Regions from separate parts of the Streptomyces sp. NPDC107517 genome, predicted to be linked through region 1. Evidence: riboswitches for the same ligand, from Rfam matches in the RefSeq annotation. Region 1 holds a riboswitch; each other region holds the start of a gene.
The links. Region 1 has a riboswitch for cyclic di-AMP ahead of ACZ67T_RS10735 (M23 family metallopeptidase). Riboswitches for the same ligand answer to the same signal wherever they lie in the genome.
Positions count from the first base shown of each region.

Region 1 (5,746 bases):
GAGAACGCCTCAGGCGGACGCCTCCGTGAGCTTCGAGAGCTCCGCGTCCGTCAGCTCCAGGCCGGCCACGGCCACCAGCGCCGGCAGCTGCTCCACGGTGCGGGCGGACGCGATGGGCGCGGCCACCGTCGGGCGGGACGCGAGCCAGGCGAGGGCGACGGTCGCGACCTCGGCGTCGTGCGCCTGCGCCACCTCGTCGAGGGCCTTCAGGACGCGCAGGCCACGCTCGGTCTGCAGGTGCTTGCCGGCGCCCGCGGCCCGCGCGCTGTCGACCTCGGTGCCCGGCCGGTACTTGCCCGTCAGAAACCCGGACGCCAGGGCGTAGTACGGGACGGCGGCGAGACCGCTGCGCGAGGCGACCTCCTGGAGCCGGCCCTCGTAGGTGTCGCGCGAGACGAGGTTGTAGTGCGGCTGGAGCGCCGCGTAGCGGGCGAGGCCCTCGCGGTCGGAGAAGTCCAGGGACTCCTGGAGACGTTCCGGGGTCAGGTTCGACGCTGCGATGGCGCGCACCTTCCCGGACTTCACCAGCTCGTCGAGGGCGGTGATGATCTCCTCGACCGGCACGGACGGGTCGTCGAAGTGCGTGTAGTAGAGGTCGATGTAGTCCGTGCCGAGGCGGCGCAGCGACTCGTCCGCGGCGGACTTGATGGTGTTCGCCGACAGGCCCTTGAAGTCGGGGTGCGCGCCGACCTTGGTGGCGACGACGACATCGGAGCGGTTGCCGCGCGCGGCCAGCCACTTGCCGATGACGGTCTCGGACTCGCCGCCCTTGTTGCCCGGAACCCACGCCGAGTACGCGTCGGCCGTGTCGACGAAGTTGCCGCCGGCGGCGACGTACGCGTCGAGCACGGCGAAGGACTGCGTCTCGTCGGCGGTCCAGCCGAACACATTGCCGCCGAGGGAGAGCGGGAACACCTCGAGGTCCGACGAGCCAAGCTTGCGAAGAGAAGTCATGGCCTGTCAGAACACCGATGCGGAGCAAGATATTCCAGGCATGGCCGACCGGCAGCCCTGACGTCGGGGGGTTGCCGTCAGGGCCGCCGGGGTTCGCAGGGTTACGCGCCTTCGGAGGGTCTACGAGCCTCAGATGGTCAGGCCGTTGGAGCGCAGCCACGGCGCGGGGTCGACTCCGGTCGCCTGGCCGCCGGGGTGGACCTCCAGGTGGAGGTGCGGCCCGGTCACGTTGCCGGTGGCGCCGACGCGGCCGATGACGTCGCCGCTGGTCACCTTCTGGCCGGCGCTGACGTTGAGGGACGACTGGTGGCAGTACCAGAGCTCGGTGCCGTCCGGCAGTTCGAGGACGGTGCGGTAGCCGTACGCGCCCGCCCAGCCGGCTTCCTTGACGGTGCCGGAGTGGATCGCCTTCAGCGGCGTACCCGTGGGAGCGGCGAAGTCGAGACCCGTGTGGTAGCCGGAGGACCACATCGAGCCGGGCTGACCGAACGTGCCGGTGATCGTGTAGGAGGCGACCGGCAGCGTGAAGCTCTTGGCGAGCTTGGCGAGGCGCTCGGCCTCGGCCTTCTTCTTCGCGGCCTCCTCCGCCGCCTTCTTGTCGGCGGCGGCCTTGGCCTTGGCTGCGTCCTGCTCCTTGGCGGCGTCCTCGGCGGCCTTCTTCGCGGCGGCCTCCTCGGCGGCCGCGGCCTCGGCGTCGGCGGCCTGGTCCTGTTGCTGCTCGGCCTGCTGCATGATGCGGGCGCGCAGGGCCTCGCCGGCGGTCGTGCCCTGCTCGGCGTCCGCGGTGGTGACGCCGGCGTCGGTCAGCGGGGTCGCGCCGGCGCCGGACTCGTCGTCGTCTCCGGAGACATCGGATATCAGCGCGCCCACGCCGGGCAGGGACTTGGCGTCGGGCAGCGAGTCCTTGACGGCCGAGAGGTCGGGCATCGAGATGTGCACGGGGGGCTTGCCGCCCTGCGCGGTGGCGATGCCGCCCGCGCCGACGGCCGCGATCACGCCGACCCCGAGAACAGTGGAGCTGCGCGCGAGACCGCCGCGCTGCTTGGCTACGCGGTGCCTGCCGCGTACGGGGCGGACTGACTCCTCGGTGGGATTCCACTCGTCCCAGGTCCGCTCGTCCGCTTCGCCGAACTCTTCGTCGATCGGCGCGTAGGAGAACTCTGGGGCAGGCCGGTTGGACGCCACGGGGGCGCGCTCCTTTCCTTCCTTCTCGCCTACCGGGTTAGCTGACGGGTTCGGAGCAGGAAGGTCTCCTACCGACGCCTTCCGCAAGGAAAGACGTCCGATTCACCCCAAGTTGGTGGTTCCCCGGCTCCCTTGCGGGATTAGGCGCGTGCGCACGGAGCCGTCTCTTGTGACGGCTGGGACGACCGCGCTGCGTTATCGAACGTTAATAGACACCGGGGCCTGATTCCAAGCCGTTCCGACTGATCGTTAACGCCTTTGGCCTGGACTTATCGGGGCACGAGCGGGCGGAATCGGGCGAGTTGACCGGCCACCGGAGCGGGTCGCTCATCTGACGGTTTGTCAAATGTTATGCGCAGCGACGCGATTCGACTACGGAAGGTGAAGACCGTGGTCACGGCTGCTTCACTGCCGCTTCACGGCCGCCTCACCGCGAGCAGCGCCATGTCGTCCGTCGTACCGCCCCCGGTGTGCCGGCGGACCTCTGCGGTGAGCGCGGCCAGCAGCGGATCGGGCCCCGAGAACATCCGCCCCGCGAGCCGGGCCGCCGGGTCGTAGAAGGTGCCCTCCTCGTCGCGTGCCTCCGAGAGGCCGTCGGTGTAGAGCAGCAGCGTCGCCCCGGACGGGAACTCCGTCTCGGACGCCCGGTCGGGCCAGCTGCCGAGGCCACCCATCCCGAGCGGCAGCGCGGGCTCCGGCGGCGACAGGACCTTGAGCGCGCCGTCGCCGCCCAGGATCAGGGGTTCCGGATGGCCGCGGTTGATGACCCGTACGAGGCCGTTGCCGTGCGGGATCTCGGCGAGCACGGCCGTGGTGAAACCCTCGAACTCGTCGAGGCCGTTGCGCCGCAGCCCCTCGCGCGCGAGCGCCCGCTCCAGGCGCTGCGCGACCGCCTCCAGGGTCGCCTCCTGCTCGGCCGCCTCCCGGAAGGCGCCGATGACGACGGCCACGGCGGACACCGCGCCCATGCCCTTCCCGCGTACGTCGCCCACGACGAGCCGCACCCCGTGCGGGGTGTCCTGCACCGCGTACAGGTCGCCCCCGATGAAGGCCCCCGCCTGGGCCGCCTCGTAGCGGGCCGCGATCTCCAGGCCGCCGATGCGCTCCGCGGGCTCGGGCAGGACGGCGCGCTGGGCCGCCTCGGCGATCTGGCGCACGGAGGTGAGCTGCTCACTGCCCCGCCGCACGACACGGTTCATGACACAGGCGAGGACGGCGACGGTGACGACCGTGACGAGTTCGGTGACGGCGTCGGTGTCGTAACTGCGGGTGTATCTGAGATGCACCCCGAGTACGACGGCCACGGTCGCGAGGCCGGTCAGGAGAGTGCCGCGGGGCGAGAAGAAGGGGGCGCCGACCAGCGGGGCGGCCGTGAAGAGGGGCACGCCGGTGAACGTCGACGGCGTCACGTAGTCGTAGACCGCCCCGACGACGATGAGCAGCACGGGCAGCAGACGCACGAAGAACCGGGCCCGGGACAGGCCCTGCTCCGTCTCTCGCCCGTGTCCTCCTCGCTGCCCCACCGCTCGTCTCCCGCCACCGTCCGCGTCGGTCCCGCGCCTGCGCACGCCGTCGGGCCCCACTCCAGAGTTCCCCCGGAAAAGACGGCGGGCGACCTGGCGGGACCGACCGGGTGAAAGGGGGCCGGAGGCGGCGGATCGCCGAACGCCGGGCAACCGATTCGCGTTCTGTCGCCGCAATGGCGTAGAGTCGTGTTTACCGACGCGGGGTGGAGCAGCTCGGTAGCTCGCTGGGCTCATAACCCAGAGGTCGCAGGTTCAAATCCTGTCCCCGCTACTGAAGGCCGAAGGCCCGGAACCAATGGTTCCGGGCCTTCGGTGTATCCGCCTACAGGTCGAACTCGTGCGGGGGCAGGTCGAGCATCAGGCAGGCCTCGCGGACGACGGCCTGCTCGGTCTTGTCGAAGTCGCCGTCCGCGCCGCCGATGACGATGCCGATCTGGATGACCGCGCGCGCCTCGGCGGGCTTCTTCTTCGCCTTGGCGATCTCCTGGAGGACGCTGACCTTGCCGAAGTCGAAGTCGGCGGTCAGCTTGTTCAGATTCGCGTCGAAGCGGCTCTGGAGCTGATCCGCCGGGAAGTTCTGCAGCACCTCGTTCGTGGAGATGAGCTGGGCCACGCGACTGCGCTCGGCCGGGTCGATGTTCCGGTCGGCCGCGGCGACCAGCGCGCACATCGCCATGCTCGCGTCACGGAAGGCGCCGCTCTTCAGGTCGTTCTTCTTCGCCATGAGCTGCGTCTGCATCGTCGACGCGGACTCCTTGAAGCGATCCCACAGGGCCATGACTCTCCTCGATCGGCAGGTACTGATCTTCTACAGCTCTGTAGAAACTAGCGGAGGGCGGCAAAAGTTCCGCCCCTAAACTGAAGGCTCGAACCCATGGCCGGTGGAAGCCTTTCGCGGTCCGATGAACGGGAGAAGACGACGGTGCCGACACCCGAGAATCCCTGACGGCGCCCGAGAGTGACCGACACAGCCCCGAAGACGGACCCGGGCCGCACGACCCTCCAGCTCCTGCGCTCCCTCGACAGCGGCCCGCGCGGCCTCACCGAGGCGGAGGCCGAGCGGCGCCTCGCCCGCCACGGCGAGAACGTCCTGCCGGGTACACGCCCCCTGTCCTGGCCCCGTCTGGCCGCCCGCAGCCTGCGCGACCCGTTCACCGGCGTCCTGCTCTGCCTCGGCCTCGTCTCGGCGACCGTCGCGGCCTGGGGCACCGCCTGCGTGATCCTCGTCCTGGTCGCCGTCAGCTGCGGCCTGCGCTCCGCCGGCGAGCACCGCGCGGACAGGGCGATGGCGGGCCTGCGCGACCTGGTCGCGACGACGGCGACCGTGCTGCGCCGCACCGGCGACGACGAGAGCGCCCCGCCGACCGAACACGAGGTCCCGGTAAGCCAGTTGGTGCCCGGCGACATCGTGCGGCTCGGCCCCGGCGACCTGGTCCCCGCCGACGTACGCCTCCTGCGGGCGCAGGGCCTGACCGTGCAGCAAGCCGCGTTCACCGGGGAGTCGGTGCCCGTCGACAAGCGGCCCGTGGACCTGCCCGCGGACGGCGAGTCGGCGCATCTGTGCCTCCAGGGCGGCAGCGTGGCCTCCGGGAGCGCGAGCGCCGTGGTGCTCGCGACGGGTGCAGACACCCGCTTCGCCGCCGCCCACCGCACGGTCGGCACACCGCGCGGGGCGAGCGCGTTCGAACGCTCGGTGCACGGCATCTCCTGGACCCTGATCCGCTTCATGCTGCTGACTCCGCCGCTGGTCCTGATGGCGGGCGCCGCGCTGCGCGGCCGGGGCCTGGAGACCCTGCCGTTCGCCGTCGCGGTGGCCGTCGGGCTCACCCCGGAGATGCTGCCGGTCATCGTCACGACGGCGCTCGCCCGCGGCTCCGCGCTGCTCGCCCGCACCCACGGCGTCATCGTCAAACGGCTCCCCGCCCTGCACGACACAGGCGCCGTCGACGTCCTCTGCGTCGACAAGACCGGCACCCTCACCCAGGACCGCCCGGCCGTCGACCTCGCCCACACCGACCCCGACGCCCTGCACTGGGCGGCCGTCTCCGCCTGGTGGACGCTCCAGCTCGCCGACCTGCCGG
Region 1 covers NZ_JBVJPM010000003.1:638,095-643,840, reverse strand. Annotated here, with positions in the region: gene ACZ67T_RS10745 (PrsW family intramembrane metalloprotease) at 1-2, shown strand, start outside; gene ACZ67T_RS10740 (aldo/keto reductase) at 10-954, opposite strand; gene ACZ67T_RS10735 (M23 family metallopeptidase) at 1,084-2,139, opposite strand; cyclic di-AMP (ydaO/yuaA leader) riboswitch at 2,151-2,296, opposite strand; gene ACZ67T_RS10730 (PP2C family protein-serine/threonine phosphatase) at 2,556-3,662, opposite strand; tRNA gene ACZ67T_RS10725 (tRNA-Met) at 3,863-3,936, shown strand; gene ACZ67T_RS10720 (tellurite resistance TerB family protein) at 3,988-4,443, opposite strand; gene mgtA (magnesium-translocating P-type ATPase) at 4,624-5,746, shown strand, end outside.

Region 2 (5,746 bases), on a different contig from region 1:
CGGAGCCGGCGAGGCCGACGAGCGTGCGGGCCGCCGTCAGCGGAACGGTCTGCGTCACGAGGTCGAGAGCCGCGACGACGTCCTCGCGGATCTCCTCGATCTGCGCGGGCGTCGGCGGGTCGGTGACCGTGCCGTCCTCCCCCACGAGGTGGCGCTCCGTCATACGGACGCAGCCGATGTCGACGGAGCGCGCGGCCAGGACCGTGTCCTCGCCGACGACGAACTCCGTCGAGCCGCCGCCGATGTCCACGACCAGGTAGGGCTTGTCGAGGTCGGCCCGCCCCGTCAGCTCCTTCGTCGCGCCGGTGAAGGAGAACTCGGCCTCCTGGTCACCGGTGATGACCTCGGGCTCGACGCCCAGGATGTCCATGACCCCGCGCACGAAGTCGTCCCGATTCTCGGCGTCGCGGGACGCGGACGTGGCCACGAACCGGACCTTCTCGGCGCCGTGCGCCTTGATGACCTCGGCGTACTCGCGGCAGGCCGCGAAGGTGCGCTGCAGCGCCTCGGGCGCGAGCCGTCCCGTGCGGTCCACGCCCTGCCCCAGCCGCACGATCGTCATGCGGCGGTCCAGGTCGACGAGTTCGCCCGTCACGGGGTCGGCGTCGGCGACGAGCAGGCGGATCGAGTTCGTGCCGCAGTCGATGGCGGCGACGCGGGTCACTCGCTCTCCTCGGGCGCGGCCGACACGCACGGGCCCTTCGCCCACCACTCGGGCAGCATCGCGATGGCCTCGTCGCCGAGCGGGTTCACGCCCGGGCCCGCGGCCAGGGAGTGGCCGACCAGGACGTGCAGGCACTTCACCCGGTCCGGCATGCCGCCCGCGCTCGGGAAGCCCTCGAGGACCTCGATGGCGTCGCGGCGCGCGATGTAGTCCTCGTGCGCCCTGCGGTACGCGTCCGCGAGTTCGGGGTCCGTCTGAAGGCGCTCCGTCATCTCCTTCATGACGCCGTTCGCCTCCAGGGTGCCGATCGCGGACGCGGCGCGCGGGCACGTGAGGTAGTACGTCGTCGGGAAGGGCGTGCCGTCCTCGAGGCGCGGGGCCGTCTCGACCACGTCCGGGTTGCCGCACGGGCAGCGGTGCGCGATGGCCCGCAGGCCGCGCGGCGGGCGGCCGAGCTGCTCCTTGAACGCCTGGATGTCGGCGTCCGTGGGCGTGGTCGGCTCGGTCTGGGGCGGGGGCGTGTCCATGCCTGGGGGCTTTCCTTCAGTGAACTTCGGTGGGGGTACTACGGGTTCGGTCTCGGGGCTTGGTTCTTGGGACTTCGGCTTGGGCTTGGGCTTGGGCTTCGGCTTCGGCTTCGGCTTCGGCTTCGGCTTCGGCTTCGGGCATTGGTGAGGCGGGTCAGTTGTCGGGGCGGTCGGCCTTGTCGACGCCGTCCCAGACGTTCGAGTACCAGGGCCGGCCCGCCGCACCCTGCTCGGAGCGGGTGCGCTTCGCCGCGTCGGGGTCGCGCGCGATGTAGCCGGTCTCGCCCGGCATCACCAGGTGGAGCCGCTCGCGGATCCGCTGCTCCGCGTACGAGTCGTCCTGCCAGCGTGCCTTCTCGTCGCGCAGCCTGTCGACCCTGCTCTGGGCCTCCTGCTGCTGGCGCTGGAGGTCGGCGATCTCCCCGCGCTGGGAGACGTACTGCCTTATGGGGTAGGCGAGCGCGACGACCAGAGTGCACAGGACGAGGGCCAGGAGTGCCGCGCGGCCGGTGAGGCGGGAGCGGCGGGCCTGACGCCTGGTCTGGGAGCGGTAGACGCGCTCGGCGGTCTGCTCGCCGAGCAGACGCAGCCGGGTCGCGGTGGAGAACCGGTCACGGTCCCTGTCCCGGACTCTCCCGGCCATCTTCGCGCCTCCCCTTTACGTGCGTACGTCCCCGCACACGGTACGGGACCGGGTGCGGGGACGTACGTACGACGCTTCTACCGAAGCCTGTGTGGCTCAGCCCTTGAAGCGGGGAAACGCGCTGCGGCCGGCGTAGACCGCGGCGTCGTCGAGGATCTCCTCGATGCGCAGGAGCTGGTTGTACTTGGCGACGCGGTCCGAGCGGGCCGGGGCGCCGGTCTTGATCTGGCCGCAGTTCACCGCGACGGCGAGGTCGGCGATCGTGACGTCCTCGGTCTCGCCGGAGCGGTGGGACATCATGCACTTGAAGCCGTTGCGCTGGGCCATCTCGACGGCGTCCAGGGTCTCGGTCAGCGAACCGATCTGGTTGACCTTGACGAGCAGGGCGTTGGCGGAGCCCTCCTCGATGCCGCGGGCGAGGCGCTCGGGGTTGGTGACGAAGAGGTCGTCGCCGACGATCTGGACCTTGTCGCCCAGCTTCTCGGTGATGACGTTCCAGCCGGCCCAGTCGTCCTCGTACAGCGGGTCCTCGATGGAGACCAGCGGGTACGCGGAGACGAGCTCCTCGTAGTACTCGGTCATCTCGGCGGCCGAGCGGGACTTGCCCTCGAACTCGTACTTGCCGTCCTTGTAGAACTCGGACGCGGCGACGTCGAGGGCGAGTGCGATCTGCTCGCCGGGGACGTAACCGGCCTGCTTGATGGCCTCGACGATGAGGTCGAGGGCCTCGCGGTTCGAGCCGAGGTTCGGGGCGAAGCCGCCCTCGTCGCCCAGACCGGTGGACAGGCCCTTGGTCTTCAGCACCTTCTTGAGGGTGTGGTAGACCTCGGCGCCCCAGCGAAGGGCCTCGGAGAAGGACTCCGCGCCGATCGGCGCGATCATGAACTCCTGGATGTCGACGTTGGAGTCGGCGTGCGACCCACCGTTGAGGATGTTCATCATCGGGACGGGCAGCAGGTGCGCGTTCGGGCCGCCGAGGTAGCGGAACAGCGGCAGGTCGCTGGCCTCGGAGGCGGCGTGCGCGACGGCGAGGGAGACGCCGAGAATGGCGTTGGCGCCGAGCGAGCCCTTGTTGTCGGTGGCGTCCAGGTCGAACATCGCCTGGTCGATCAGGCGCTGCTCGGTGGCGTCGTAGCCGACGAGCTCCGGGCCGATCTGCTCGATGACCGCGAGGACGGCCTTCTCGACACCCTTGCCCTGGTAGCGGTTCGGGTCACCGTCGCGGAGTTCGATGGCCTCGAACGCGCCGGTGGACGCACCGGACGGGACAGCGGCACGACCGGTGCTGCCGTCGTCGAGGCCGACCTCGACCTCGACCGTGGGGTTGCCTCGGGAGTCCAGGATTTCCCGGGCTACGACGACGTCGATGGACGGCACGAGCATCTCCTTATGGGATGTGACGCAACTACGCCGGGCCGCATGGTCCGGCAACACCTGAGCCTAACCGGCTCCAGGCACCGCCCAGCCGACCGACCGGCCCGTGGACAAAAACCGAGAGCGAATTGTTTCCGAACGGAACAAAAAGCCACGGCCGACAACGGACGAAGGACCAGGACCCCTCACGCACCAAAGCCCCGCCCCGGGCGCGACGGGGGAATGCGCACCCGGGGCGGGGAGTCCTTGGGGAAACCTGGCGTGGTACCGGCCGTCCGCCGAGAGCCGATACCCGAGCGGCCCGGGGCCGCCGCTCCCCTCTTACTTACTGAGGTGGAGCTGCCGGTTGCTTACTTGAGGTGGAGCTGCTGACCCGGGTAGATCAGGTCGGCGTCCTCGACGATGTCCTTGTTCAGCTTGAAGAGCTTCGCCCAGCCGCCCTTGACGTGGTGCTTCTCGGCGATGGTGCTGAGGGTGTCGCCGGACTTCACCTTGTACTCGCCGTCACCCTTCTTGACCTTCTTGCCGGCCGGGGTCTCGACAGTCTTCTTCGACTCCTGCTTCGCGGCAGGCGCCTTGCGCTCCTGGCTGCGGGTGGTCGGCTGCTCGGCCTTGCGCTCCGGCTGCGGGGCGGCGGCCGGGGCGGAGCCGGTCGAGGCGGCGGACAGGCCCACGCCGCAGCTCGGCCAGGCACCCTTGCCCTGGCTGGCCAGAACCTTCTCGGCGACGGCTATCTGCTGCGCCTTGGAGGCCTTGTCGGCGGTGGAGGCGTACGCGGTGCCGCCGTACGCGGCCCACGTGGACGAGGAGAACTGGAGGCCGCCGTAGTAGCCGTTGCCCGTGTTGATCGACCAGTTGCCGCCGGACTCGCACTGCGCGACCGCGTCCCACTCGGAGGCGGTGGCGGCGGAGGCACCGGTGGCGCCCATCAGCGGGACGGCGACAGCGGCACCGGCGACACCGGCGAGCGTGGCGACGCGAACGGCCTTGGACGGGCGGCGGTGCTTGCCCTTGCTGGAAAACAGCATCGAGAGATCCCCTCACCGACGCCTACGAGGTGAGCTGTCGGGTTCGGGCCGGATGAGTGCCCGGTCGCACGTCCTGCGTGCGACTTAACCCCAAGCCGGTCGTTCGGCCGTCTCTCAACGGCCGGGGCCGGCGCTTACCTTGGGTCCCCCGCTCCTGCCTACGGCGCTTACGCGACGACTGTTCCCGTACGGACATTGGCAGGATTCGGCGTGACATCCGACGGGGCCCGCTGTGGCGAGCGGTGATGACCGTAAGCAGTGGATCGCCGTAATTTCAAAGACGATCAGGGCCTTTGAGACCCATCTCTCACTCTCGCCAAAGCGGACATTCAGCCCGAACTGCCGCTACTTTTCGCCCGATTCGAGCCCAAGATCCAGACTCTGACCAGGAAGGATGAGGTCCGGGTCGGCACCCACCGTCTTCTTGTTCTGGGCGTACAGAGCGGCCCATCCGCCGTCCACGTCATGGGTGTCGGCGATGTCCCAGAGGTTGTCACCGGCGCGCACGGTATAGGCGTCTTCGCTCCGATTCGCACCCTTGCGTACGTTTTCGTCGCCGCGTGAGGCGTGGCGGCCCGAGCCGTCGTCGGCGCGCAGGGAGTCTGCGGTGTCGTCCGCGGCGGCGGCGCCGCGGTGTCGTCCGGAGGCGGGCGGAGTGGCCGCGTCCGAGCCGTCGGAGGCCTCCGGCGAGGGCGTCGCGGGGGCCGAAGTCGAACCGTCCCGGCCGGACTTGTCAGCCTTGGCGTCATCCGAGGAGTTACCCGCGGTATCACCCGACTTGTCGTGATTCTTCTCTCGGGAGTTGCCCTTCGCACCCGAGGAAGCGGAGTCCGAAGGCCTGTCGTTCGCGCCCCCCTTCGCGGCGTCGTCCGCCGCGTCGTCGCTCCCGGAGTCACCGGCCGACGCCGACGGGGTCGGAAGGGCCGCCCCGGGGTCGACGTCGGCGGCGGCGGCGTCCGCCGTGAGCCCCGAGGTGACCGAGCAGACCGGCCACGCCCTCGGACCCTGGTCGGCGAGGACCTTCTCGGCGACGGCTATCTGCTGCGAGCGGCTGGCCTGGTCGGCGCGCGGCGCGAAGTCGAGGCCGCCGTAGTCCTCCCAGACCTCCTGGGAGAACTGGAGCCCGCCGTAATAGCCGTTGCCCGGATCGGCGCTCCAGGAGCCGCCGCTCTCACACTCGGCGAGCTTGTCCCATGTGGCCGTCGACGCGGCGCTCGCGCTGGTCGCGCCGAGCAGAGGGATCGCGATGGCGGAGCCGGCCACTCCCGCGGCGACGATGAGCGCGGGAGCCTGGCGGGGGCGACGGTGACGACCGTTCCCGGTGAGCATGGAGGCGCCTTTCGGTGGCTCGGGGAATGCTGCGGCGGGTGGTGCCGCGATGACTGGTGAACGTAGCGGGAGTCGAACGCTTGTCACAAGTCGATGCAGCAGAGATCACGTGAAAGTCACAGTCTTGACGGCCCGTCAGTTACGCGGCTTCGCCCGGCCCTTCCTGATGCGGCGTGAACTC
Region 2 covers NZ_JBVJPM010000004.1:492,298-498,043, reverse strand. Annotated here, with positions in the region: gene ACZ67T_RS13070 (Ppx/GppA phosphatase family protein) at 1-664, opposite strand, end outside; gene ACZ67T_RS13065 (DUF501 domain-containing protein) at 661-1,191, opposite strand; gene ACZ67T_RS13060 (FtsB family cell division protein) at 1,346-1,834, opposite strand; gene eno (phosphopyruvate hydratase) at 1,931-3,217, opposite strand; gene ACZ67T_RS13050 (transglycosylase family protein) at 3,559-4,236, opposite strand; cyclic di-AMP (ydaO/yuaA leader) riboswitch at 4,241-4,412, opposite strand; gene ACZ67T_RS13045 (transglycosylase family protein) at 4,582-5,565, opposite strand.
Region 2: linked by a shared signal. The riboswitch ahead of ACZ67T_RS13050 (transglycosylase family protein) and the one ahead of ACZ67T_RS10735 (M23 family metallopeptidase) in region 1 are both predicted to bind cyclic di-AMP.

Region 3 (5,746 bases), on a different contig from region 1:
CCGGAACAGCGCCCGTGGCGGGGCACCGTCCGCCTAGGCTCCGCGCATGGAACAGAGCGAGATCATCCTGCGCGCAATCGGCGTCCTGACCGAGACCCAGGAAATGGTGCGCAGGCTCAGCAAGGACGCCGAGCCCGACATCGAGACCGAGGACGCCCAGCTCGGGCGCCTGGTGACAGAGGCGTTCCCCTCCATCGAGATCCCGGCGGATTCGAGCGTGGAGGAGGCGGCGGAGGCGACCGTGGCGGCGCTGATGCCGGTGACGATCTCCCTGGTGGGCGCATTCGCGTTCCTCTTCTCCGAACTCGCCGAGGTGCATGACTCGGGCAGGACCGACATCAAGAGCGCCGACCTCCTTCAGCACCTCGCGCTGCGCCTGTCTCGGACGGACGACGGAGACCGGTAGCCACCGCCCCAGAAGCACGGAAAAGGGGGCCGGCCACGCGCATCGGGCGCGGGCCGGCCCCCTTCTTCGCGTTTCTCGGAGTCTTGGCCCTACGCCTTCCGTACGTCCTGTACATTTTTTACAGAAGCAGCGACAGAGTCCCGCGCTCACGGAGGCATGCGCCATGTACCGACCTTCCGCCCGCTACGTCCTGCCCGAGTTCACCGAGCGCACCTCGGCCGGGCACCGCACGCTCGATCCGTACTCCAAGCTCTTGGAGGAGCGGATCGTCTTCCTGGGGACACCGATCGACGACACCTCCGCGAACGATGTGATGGCGCAGTTCATGCACCTCGAGTACGCCGCGCCGGACCGGGACATCTCGCTGTACATCAACTCCCCCGGCGGCTCGTTCAGCGCGATGACGGCGATCTACGACACGATCCGGTTCGTCAGCTGCGAGGTCGAGACCGTGTGCCTCGGGCAGGCCGCCTCCGCCGCCGCCGTACTCCTGGCCGCCGGGACGCCGGGGAAGCGGGCCATGCTGCCCGGCGCGCGCGTGGTGATCCATCAGCCGGGGCTGGCCGAGCCCGCACAGGGCCGGCCGAGCGACCTGGAGATCCAGGCCCGTGAACTGGTGCGCATGCGCGCCCAGCTGGAGGAGCTGCTCGCGCTGCACACCGGGCAGAGCCGAGAGCGCATCGGCGCCGACATCGAGCGGGACAAGATCCTTCAGGCCCAGGACGCCGTGGAGTACGGACTCGTGGACCGGGTCATCGAGAACCGCAAGCTGTCCGGTTCGGCCCACGGCGCCAGGTGACCCGGCGATGCTGCCGCCCGAGCTGCCCCCGCTGCCCGCGCTGACGCGCGCCGAGTGCGAACTCCTCGCCCGCTATCTGGAAGTGGTCGACCTGCTCGGAAGGATCAACCCGGCCAGGAGCGACCGCACATATGGCGGACTGCGGGCCGCGCAAGCACTCGTCGGCGGGGCGACGGCGCTCAGGGACGCCCTGACGCTCATGCATCAGCGGGGCGAGACCGAGCTCCACGCGACGACGCTGGCTCGCGCTTTGCGGGTCCTGGACGGAGAAAGGAGGACACAACGGGTCACGGTGCCGCCGGGGTCGGTCAATTGACGGACCGTTCAAATCCGAAGCGATCGATCCGAACCGTCCGCGCCGAGGTCGAAACGGACCAGAAGAGGTACCCACATACGGCGTAGCCGGCACCCGTTTTGCGAACCGGAAAAGTTGCGCGGAACGCCTACGCCAAATCGGGAATTCCGCCTTCCGCTGCTGGTGCGGGCCTCGTTGGGACCCCCGCGCCGGGGTGGAAAAGTGCGCTGTCCACCCGAATGGATCACTCGTGAGGACACTCACACAACGCCGATTCGGCGCTGCGTTCTCGACGTTTGTGCGTGAAGATCCCTTCCGACGACAAGCCCCCGCCGCCGCGGCGGGGCGGTCCGTGCGGACGCCGAGTCCTGCCGCCGTACGGATGCCAGGTCGACAGAAGTGGATCGGCAGGAGTGGAGGACCCGAGCACGACGGGCCGCCGGAGCTTTTTTCCGGGCCGGCCCTTGGGGTGAAGCCGCACTTCGCGGCCGGGCAACTTCGCCAGCCCGAATCCGACAGGTCATCCTTCACAGGCGGCTGACGAAGGGTTGCGCATGACTGCGCTCAATCGTGTCCCGTCGCTGCTGACCCGGGCCGGCACCGCCTCGGCCCTCACGCTCGCCGTAGCGGGCGGCAGCCTGCTGGTGCCAGGAGCCACGCCCGAAGCGGAGGCCTCGCCACCTGCGACGAAGGCCCTCCAGATCGCGGCCTCAAGGAAAGGAAGCCCCTACCAGTGGGGCGCCACAGGACCGCACAGGTTCGACTGTTCGGGCCTGACCGTCTACTCGTTCAAGCGTGTGGGCAAGAAACTGCCCCGTACCGCCGCCCAGCAGTACAACAAGACCCGCCATGTCTCGGCGTCCCATCGCAAACGCGGTGACCTGGTCTTCTTCCATTCGGGCCGCGGCGTCTACCACGTCGGCATCTACGCCGGGAAGGGAAGGATCTGGCACTCGCCGAAGACCGGTGCCGTGGTGCGGCTCGAGCGGATCTGGACGAGGAGCGTCTGGTACGGGCGTGTGCGGTAGCGCCACCTGACAGGTCCCCGGGGGCCTCGGGGACCCCGGGGACCCGTCAGGCGTCGTCACCGGGCGTACGCGCCTGCCCGGCCGTCTCGGAGCCGCGCGACGGGGTACTCGTGGTCGTATGAACGAGGACCGACCGGCCGGCGACGAGGACGCCCCACGCAACTCGGGCTCAAGGAGCGTGGGGCAGGACCGGCACGAGACGCCGCTGGAGCGCGCGGACCGGAACTTCGGCGAGCTGCTCCAGGAGCTGCGCGTCACGCAGACGGGCGTGCAGATCCTCTTCGCGTTCCTGCTGACGCTGGCGTTCACTCCCAGGTTCCCGGCGCTGGACGGCGTGCAGCGCGCGACGTACATCGCGACGCTGTTGCTCGCGGTGCTCGCCGCCGCGCTGTTCACGGCGCCCGCGGCACTGCACCGCGCGCTGTTCGGGCGGGGTGCCAAGCCGCAGATCGTGCGGATGTCCTCGTGGCTCGCCGCGGCCGGCCTGGGCGTTCTGGCACTTGCCCTGGCCGGGTCCGTGCTGCTCGTCGTGGACTTCACCGCGGGGCGGGCCGCGGGCATCGCGGCCGGGGCGGGCACGTTCACGGTCTGTGCGGGCCTGTGGGGCGTGCTGCCGCGTCTGGTGCGGCGCTCACTCACGCGGGCGCGGTGAAGGGGACGGACACACCGTCCCCGTAGCCGCGCCACCACCGCCGGCCTTCACAGCGACTGGACAGGGACCGTCCACGGCAGGGCGATCCACACGGTCTTGCCGCCCTCGGGAGTGGGCCTGACCGACAGGCTTCCGCCGCACTCGGCCGTCAGACAGCGGATGATCACCATGCCGCGCCCGTTGTCCTGCTGGACGGCGGCCGGGAGCCGCTTCGGGTGGCGCGGGTGGCTGTCCGTGACGCCGATACGCAGGTGTTCGTCGCGCTCCAGCTGTACGTCGACGGTGAAGACCGGCGACTGCCCGCGGGTGTGCATCACGGCGTTCGTGGCGAGTTCGGAGACGATGAGCCGGACCGTGTCGGCCGTTTCCGCGTCGCGCGGCATGCCCCATTCGGCGAGTACGTCGCCGACATATGTGCGGGCCGAGGAGACCGAGGCAGGATCGCTCGGCAGAGTGACGGATGCTTCCTGGTGATCTGCCATGGCGACGTCGTCCCTTTTTTCGCCGGGGCCTGAATCCGACACATGGCGGATGACTCGAGGCAACCCCCGGACTGGTGCTTCGCGCCAGAGTGCCACTCCCGCTCCGCCGGTGGAGCCGATCCCCCGAGATATGCATATATCTGTCGCTCGAAGCGGTGAACTCTGCGTCGGCGCACCACATTTGGGCGTACGCCGCCGACTTCCTCTACCGTCGGCTCGGAACACGATCCGCCGGGCCGGAAGGAGCCGGGCCACAGGTCCGAGGAGACAGAATGAAACACGGTCCGGCGGTGCGCCGCCGCAGGCTCGGCGCGGAGCTGCGCGCGCTGCGCGACCGCGCGGGGCTCACCAGTGGCGAGACGGCCCGGCTCGTCGGCTGGCACCAGTCGAAAGTGAGCCGTATCGAGACCGGCCGCAGCGGCGTGAAGGCGTCGGACGTACGCCTCCTGCTCGACGCGTTCGAGGTCACGGACCCCGGCATACGGGATCTGCTGGTCGCGCTGGCCGGGTCGGGGGACGACGGCGGCCAGCACTGGTGGCACGCCTACCGGGGTCTACTGCCGCCCGCCTACCGGGACTTCATCAGCCTGGAGTCGCAGGCGTGCCGGGTCAGGACGGTCGAGACGTCCGTCGTGCCGGGCCTCCTCCAGACGCCCGACTACGCGCGTGCGGTGACCAGGGCCGCGCTCGACGGGCTGCCGGAGGGGCAGGTCGACGCCCTGGTCGAGGTGCGGATCGCCCGGCAGGACGTGCTGCGTTCGGCGTCGCCGCTGCGGCTCAGCGCGGTACTCGACGAGGCGGTGCTGCGGCGGCCCGTGGGCGGTCCCCGGGTGATGGCGGAGCAGCTGCGCCATCTCGCGGCCGTGGCGAAGCTTCCTCATGTGCGGCTACAGGTATTGCCGTTCGCCGCGGGGGAGCATGTCGGACTAACCGGCCCTTTCGTTGTGTTCTCATTTCCGAACACTTCCGATCTGGACGTAGTAGTTCTCGACCATTTGACGAGTAGCCTCTACCTCGAACGGAAAGAAGACCTCAAGGCGTACACGGACGCCTTCGACACCCTTCGGATCCACGCCCTTTCGCCCGGGGACACGCTGGATTTCATCGCCGGGATCGCCGGAGCGCATCCTCCTCCGGACAGTGAACGCACGTAAGGAGGCACCATGTCAGCTCTGCCTCGGTACGTACCATCCGCCGCGGTTCCCAGCACCTCTCTGCACGACGCGCCATGGCGGCGAAGCAGCCGCAGCACCGGAATGAACAACTGTGTCGAGACCGCTCCGCTGCACCGCGGACCTTCGGCCGGACTGCTCGCCGTGCGCGATTCCAAGCGCACGGCCGGACCCGCCCTGCTGTTCACGCCCTCCGCCTGGGAGGGGTTCCTCAACTCCTTGCGGTGAAAGCCGAGTCGGGAGCGTTGCGGCTGATCACCCGTACGGCTTCGGCGATTTGATCGTCGGTCAGATCGGCGCGGGCGGTCAGCCGCAGCCGCGAGATGCCGTCCGGCACGGAGGGCGGCCGGAAGCAGCCGACGGCGAGGCCGGCTTCGCGGCAGTCGGCCGCCCAGCGCACGGCCTCTTCGGGCGACGGCGCGCGCACGGAGACGACGGCGGCGTCCGGCCGTACGGCCTGGAGCCCGGCGGCCGTGAGGAGTTCGTGCAGTGAGGAGGCGACGGCGCGCGCCCGTTCGGCGCGCTCGGGCTCACGGCGCAGCAGGCGCAGGGCCGCGAGGGCGGCGCCGGCCGCCGCGGGCGCGAGGCCCGTGTCGAAGATGAACGTCCGTGCGGTGTTGACGAGATGGTCGATCACCCGGGCGGGACCGAGGACGGCGCCGCCCTGGCTGCCGAACGACTTGGACAGCGTGACGGTGACGACGGTGTCGTCGGCGCCCGAGAGCCCCGCAGCCTGCGGCGCCCCCCTGCCACCGTCACCGAGCACTCCGAGCCCGTGTGCGTCGTCGACGATCAAGCCGGCCCCGAACTCCCGTGCAGCTCCAGCCAGTTCGGCCAGTGGGGCCGAATCTCCGTCCACCGAGAAGACGGAGTCGCTGACGACGACCGCCTGTCCCTGATGCGTGTCGAGGG
Region 3 covers NZ_JBVJPM010000017.1:62,372-68,117, forward strand. Annotated here, with positions in the region: gene ACZ67T_RS31675 (hypothetical protein) at 47-406, shown strand; gene ACZ67T_RS31680 (ATP-dependent Clp protease proteolytic subunit) at 570-1,205, shown strand; gene ACZ67T_RS31685 (hypothetical protein) at 1,213-1,521, shown strand; cyclic di-AMP (ydaO/yuaA leader) riboswitch at 1,874-2,051, shown strand; gene ACZ67T_RS31690 (C40 family peptidase) at 2,055-2,528, shown strand; gene ACZ67T_RS31695 (DUF6328 family protein) at 2,647-3,180, shown strand; gene ACZ67T_RS31700 (ATP-binding protein) at 3,228-3,662, opposite strand; gene ACZ67T_RS31705 (helix-turn-helix domain-containing protein) at 3,935-4,816, shown strand; gene ACZ67T_RS31710 (DUF397 domain-containing protein) at 4,826-5,062, shown strand; gene ACZ67T_RS31715 (8-amino-7-oxononanoate synthase) at 5,046-5,746, opposite strand, start outside.
Region 3: linked by a shared signal. The riboswitch ahead of ACZ67T_RS31690 (C40 family peptidase) and the one ahead of ACZ67T_RS10735 (M23 family metallopeptidase) in region 1 are both predicted to bind cyclic di-AMP.

Region 4 (5,746 bases), on a different contig from region 1:
CGGTTGAGCGTGGCCGAGCGGCGCGAAGAGTTGCTGGGGGCCGCCATCGAACAGATCGAGGCGCGGGGCGTGGCAGCCGTGCGCATCGCCGACGTCGCCGCGGCGCTCGGGGTGAGCAACGCGCTGGTTCTGTACCACTTCTCGACGAAGGAAAAGCTCGTCGCCGCCGCGTTCGCGCACGCCGCCGAGGGTGACCTGGCGCATCTGCGCAAGCTGCTCGGCAAGCGCACGACGGCGCTGCGTCGGCTGCGCTCGGCCGTGCGCTGGTACGCGCCGACCGGGCAGGCCAAGGGGTGGCGGCTGTGGATCGAGGGCTGGTCCGCGGCGCTGCGCGAGCCCGCGCTGCGGGAGGTCACCCGCGGCCTGGACAAGCAGTGGAAGGCGGCGCTCACCGAGGTCGTCGCGGAAGGTGTGGCGGCGGGCGAGTTCCGCTGCCCGGACCCGGCGGGCGCCGCGCTGCGCCTGACGGCGCTCCTCGACGGGCTCGCGGTGCAGATGACCGCGTACACGGGGACGGTTTCGCGGACCCGCATGCAGGAGTGGGTGGACGACGCGCTGGCCCGTGAGCTGGGACTTGAGCGGGAGCAGCTGACGGCGACGACGACGGCTACGACGTCGAGCTGACGGCGGCGCGACGTCGGGCTCCCCGGGGAACCCGGGGTGGCACCCGGCAAAGCGGCGCGGGGGAGCCGCCCCCAGAGGCAAGCTCCCCCATCACGTGCGCCGTTCCCGTCAGAGCGGCAGCAAGTCCGGCCGCTTCGCCGCCACATGATCCCCGGACGACTCGCCCCGCAGCCGTCGGCCGATCCACGGCACCAGGAACTCCCGCGCCCAGTGGATGTCGTCGCGCCGGACCTCCAGCGTGCCGCGCGGCGGCTGCGCCGGCCACGGCTGGTCCGGGTCCGCCGGCACCTCGATGCCGAGCGTCTGCCCCGCCCGCAGCGCGACCCGTGTGTGGCCCTCGGGCGAGAGGTGCAGCCGGTCGTCGTCCCAGGCACGCCGGTCCTGCACGGTCTTGAGGGACCACAGGTCGAGCACCGGGCAGCCGTAGCGGTCGGCGACCGCGCGCACATGCCCGTTGTACGTCGCTATCTTGCCGCGCAGATGCTTGAGGACCGGGACGTCCCGGGTGTCGAAGCCGGTGGTCACCATGACCGTGCCGACGGCGGAGGTCAGCCGGGCCACCGCCTTCTCGAAGCGCTGCGCGACGTCGTCGGGGTCGGTGCCGGGACGGATGATGTCGTTGCCCCCGGCGGCGAAGGTCACCAGGTCCGGGGCGAGTTCGACGGCGCGCGGGAGCTGGTCCTCCACGATCTGGTCGAGGAGCTTGCCGCGCACGGCGAGGTTCGCGTACCGGAAGGAGTGCTCGGGGGTCCGGTCGTCCAGGAGGACGGCGAGACGGTCGGCCCAGCCCACGAAGGCCCCGTCGGGACCGGGGTCCCCGACGCCTTCGGTGAAGCTGTCCCCCACCGCCGCGTAGGACCGAATCGTGCCGCTGCTGAGTGATCTCGATTCGTTTGCCACGACCACACATCTTTCACCCTGCGATGTGACCTACGCGACCGTAGGAAGGGGTTGACGGGTGGTGATATAGCCCACCCGGTCAGTTTCGCGATTTCAGGAATACCAGGAATTCGACAGGGTGCGGCGGAGGATACGACGAAGGGGCGGGCCCGGAACCGGGCCCGCCCCTCACGTCACGCCTCAGCGAGACAGCTTCACGTCACACGCTCACGTCACGCCATCGAGGTCAGAGAGAGACCCCGTGCCCACGGAGGTACGCGACCGGGTCCACGTCCGAGCCGTAGCTCGGGGTGGTGCGGATCTCGAAGTGCAGGTGCGGACCCGTGACATTGCCGGTCGCGCCGGAGAGGCCGATCTGCTGGCCCTCGGTCACGGTCTGCCCGGACGAGACGGAGAGGGACGACATGTGGGCGTACTGCGAGTACTTGCCGTCGGCGTGCTGGATGACGACCTCATTGCCGTACGCGCCGTCAAGGCCGGCCGACACGACGGTACCCGCGGCGATGGCCTTGAGCGGGGTGCCCGTCGGGACCACGAAGTCGACACCGGTGTGGTAGCCGCTGGACCACATGGCACCCGCGGTCTTGTACGCCGTACCGATGTTGGCGCCCTGGACGGGCAGCGTGTAGCCGGAAGCAGTGGTGGCCTGGGTGGCCGTGGCCGGGGACTTCGCGGCGGGGGCCGCGGCCTTCTGGCCGATCGTCAGCTTCAGGCCCGGATGGATCAGGGACGGGTTGTCCCCGACGGCCGAGCGGTTGTCGGAGTAGAGCTTCTTCCAGCCACCGCTGACGTTCTGCGCGTCGGCGATCTTCGAGAGGGTGTCCCCGCCCTTCACGGCGTAGGTCTTGGCCGCGGCGGGAGCGGCGACGGCCTGCGCGACCGAGTGGGCGCCCGCCGGGGTCGCGCCGTGGGCTTCGGCGGCACCCATCAGCGGCAGTGCGAGCGCGGCGCCGCCCGCTGCGGCGACGGCGATCGAGCGCGCGAAACGCGGGGACTTGGGACGGCGGTGCTTACCCTTCGCGGGCATGGGGGATTCCTCTCCGTCGCCTGCGAGGTGAGCTGTCGGGTTCGGGCTGGAGTTGCCCGGCCGCACCCCTTTCGGGCACGGCTTCACCCCGAGCCGTGCCCGGTGTTCCGGACACGGCGCTCTACCTGGGTCCCCCGCTCCTGCCGAGCACGGATCGATGTGCGGATTCCGGGCGGCGGCAGGATTAGGCGGTCCGTCCGGATTGCGCTGAACGTAAGCGAGCGGGGAGCGCGGAAACAAGGCGCGAATCCCCTTGGGCATTCCGGTTCTTGATCCTTAAACGGCCTTTTCCGGAAAATGCCGTCACACTCCGTCTATTTACGATCTTTGCGACTGCGATACCTACCGGAAATCCATGCGGCCCGTCCGCCACGTACGGTCACGGCTATGACCCTGCTCACGCATTGCTCACCATATGCCTGTGTTTCAGGGCCAGTTACCCCATAGAGGGCAATTACTCCTTACCGCCTCATATCGGGCATTGGATATGTAATCGCCTGGCGCCTCTCACATGGTTGCCCCTGGCAGCCATGTCGTATCGTCGAAGGCGCCCGCAGGCGAGCAGCGCCGCGGCCGACCGGGAGGAGCCCCCGTGACGCAGCAGGTCCCGTCCACCGAGCCCGAGTTGGCCGGAGTGCGCAACTTCCGCGATGTGGGTGGCCTCCCGACCGTGGACGGCCGTCGGGTCAAGCAGGGCGTGCTGTTCCGCAGCGGTCACCTCGCGCACGCCACGGACGAGGACGCCGCGTTCCTCTCCTCGCTCGGGCTGCACACGATCTTCGACTTCCGCAACGCCGCCGACCAGCGCCTCGAAGGCCCTGACGTCACGCTGCCCGGCGTGCGGAACGTGAACCTGCCGCTGACCGACCCCGCGGACGGCGCCGAGTTCTGGCAGATGGTGCGCGACGGCAATCTCGACGAGCTGCGCGCCGCCCTCTCCGAGGGCCAGGCCGCGGACCGCATGATCACGTCGTACCGGACGATCATCGCGGAGCGCACCGCCGAGCACAGCCAGGTGCTGCACTCCCTCGCCGAGGACAGCGTGCCCGCGCTCATGCACTGCGCGGCCGGCAAGGACCGCGCGGGCCTCTCGATAGCGGTCACGCTCCTGGCCATGGGTGTGGAGCGCGACGCCATCGAGGCGGACTACCTGGAGTCGAACGCGGCACACCGCCGCTACAAGGTGCACCGCAGCAGCGCCTCGAAGGACGCGATGTCCCCCGAGGTCATGGAGCTGCTGAGCCCCCTGTTCGACGCCCGCGCCGCATACCTGGCCGCCGCCTTCGAGACAGTCGCACAGACGTGGGGTTCCACCGACCGCTACCTGGAGGAGGGCCTCAAGCTGTCCCCCGCGCAGCGCGAGCGGCTGCGCGAGCGCCTTCTCGACTGAGACCGGGACCGACAGTCCTGGTGAGGGGCGTCACCCGCGTGACGCCCCCAGCGCGAACAGCAGATAGATGAAGCCCGCGACGAGGTGCCCGGCGAAGACGTAGACGAGCAGGCGCACCCAGATGCCGCGCGGGAGCCTGTCCTCGATGTCACGCCGTGCGGGCTGCCGCTCGGGCTCGGTCACGTCGTCGGGCACTGCGCTCATCGAGAGCCTCCCTGAGATGGTTCGCCGCTGCCCACCGCCGGGCCGAGACACAGCGCGGCGGACGGGCTCTGCAGCAGGGTGTGTACGAACAGGAGCTCGGCGCCGTCGCGGTCGGCGGCGGCGATCCGGTGCGGGGTGAGCGAGTCGAAGTGGGCGCTGTCCCCCGGCGCGAGCGCGTACGCGGTGTCCCCGAGCCGCAGCCGCAGCCGCCCTTCGAGGACGTACAGCCACTCCTCACCGGGGTGGACACGCACGATGTCGCCCTGGGCGCCGAACGGCACATGGACGCGCAGCGCCTGCATGCCGCGTCCCGGGGCGCCCGCCTGCCGGTAGATCCAGCCGCCCGCCTCGGTGGCCTCCATGTCGGCGGAGCGCACGACCGCGTCCCTGTCGGCGGGCGTTTCGCCCAGGAGTTCGGAGACCGTCGTACCGTAGGTGCGGGCGAGGGCGAGCAGCATCGGGAGCGAGGGCTGACGGCGGCCCGTCTCCAGGCGGGAGAGGTGCGCGGGCGAGAGCCCGGCGGCACGGGCCGCGGCCTCCAGGGTCAGGGCGGCGCGACGCCGTAGTTCGCGCAGCTGCGGGGCGACGGCGGGCAGCTCCGTGGGTTCCGGAGCCGGCTCCGGAGGGACAGGGCTCATACCGTCGATTGAGCCAGAGCCGTACCTCTGGGGCAAATTTATTGCCCCAGAGGCAACAGCCCGTCTTCCGGGCGTCCCTCTTCTGGAGGCACCTGGAGGCACCCCTGCGAATCCGAGAGGTGCCCCGACGGTGCGGTCAGCGGTTGGCCACCGCCTGCTTCACCAGCGTCTTCCCGAAGTCCCACATCAGCCCGCCGCCCGAGTGCGCGTCGTCCATGACGGCGGTGAACGCCTCGACGAAGCGGTCCACCTCGTGCTCTTTGATGATCAGCGGCGGGATCAGCTTGATGACCTCCAGATGGTCGCCGGAGACCTGCGTGAGGATCCGGTGCTTCTGGAGCAGCGGCACGACGACCATCTGCGCGAAGAGGCCCTTGCGCGCGGCCTGGAGCATCGTCCAGCGGCTGCGCAGCTTCAGCGACTTCGGCCGCCCGAACTCGATGCCGATCATCAGGCCGCGGCCGCGTACCTCGCTCAGCAGTTCGTAGCGGTCGACGAGGGCGGCGAGCCGGGACTTCAGGAGCTCACCGGTCGCCCGGGCGTTCGCGACGACCTCCTCGTTCTCCATCACGGAGAGCACGGCAAGGCCTGCGGCCATGGCCTGCGCGTTCGAGCCGAAGCTGGCCGAGTGCACCAGGACCCGGTCCAGGGACGAGTAGACCTTCTTGAAGATCCAGTCCTTGCCGAGCGTCGCGCCGACGGGCACATAACCGCCGGAGAGCGCCTTCGCCACGCACACGAGGTCGGGCTCGACGCCGTCCTCGTGCTGGTAGGCGTAGAAGTCGCCCGTCCTGCCGAGGCCCGTCTGCACCTCGTCCACGATGAGCAGCGCCTTGTGCTGGTGGAGCATCTCCTGGGCGGCGCGCAGATAGCCGGGCGGCGTCCCGTGGACGCCCTTGCCCTGGATGGGCTCGACGATCAGCCCGGCCACGTCGCCCTTCGCGAGCTCCGCGCGCAGGGCGT
Region 4 covers NZ_JBVJPM010000001.1:828,048-833,793, reverse strand. Annotated here, with positions in the region: gene ACZ67T_RS03525 (TetR/AcrR family transcriptional regulator) at 1-624, shown strand, start outside; gene ACZ67T_RS03520 (SGNH/GDSL hydrolase family protein) at 733-1,524, opposite strand; gene ACZ67T_RS03515 (M23 family metallopeptidase) at 1,751-2,551, opposite strand; cyclic di-AMP (ydaO/yuaA leader) riboswitch at 2,556-2,736, opposite strand; gene ACZ67T_RS03510 (tyrosine-protein phosphatase) at 3,144-3,941, shown strand; gene ACZ67T_RS03505 (DUF6126 family protein) at 3,972-4,145, opposite strand; gene ACZ67T_RS03500 (helix-turn-helix domain-containing protein) at 4,142-4,783, opposite strand; gene ACZ67T_RS03495 (aspartate aminotransferase family protein) at 4,920-5,746, opposite strand, start outside.
Region 4: linked by a shared signal. The riboswitch ahead of ACZ67T_RS03515 (M23 family metallopeptidase) and the one ahead of ACZ67T_RS10735 (M23 family metallopeptidase) in region 1 are both predicted to bind cyclic di-AMP.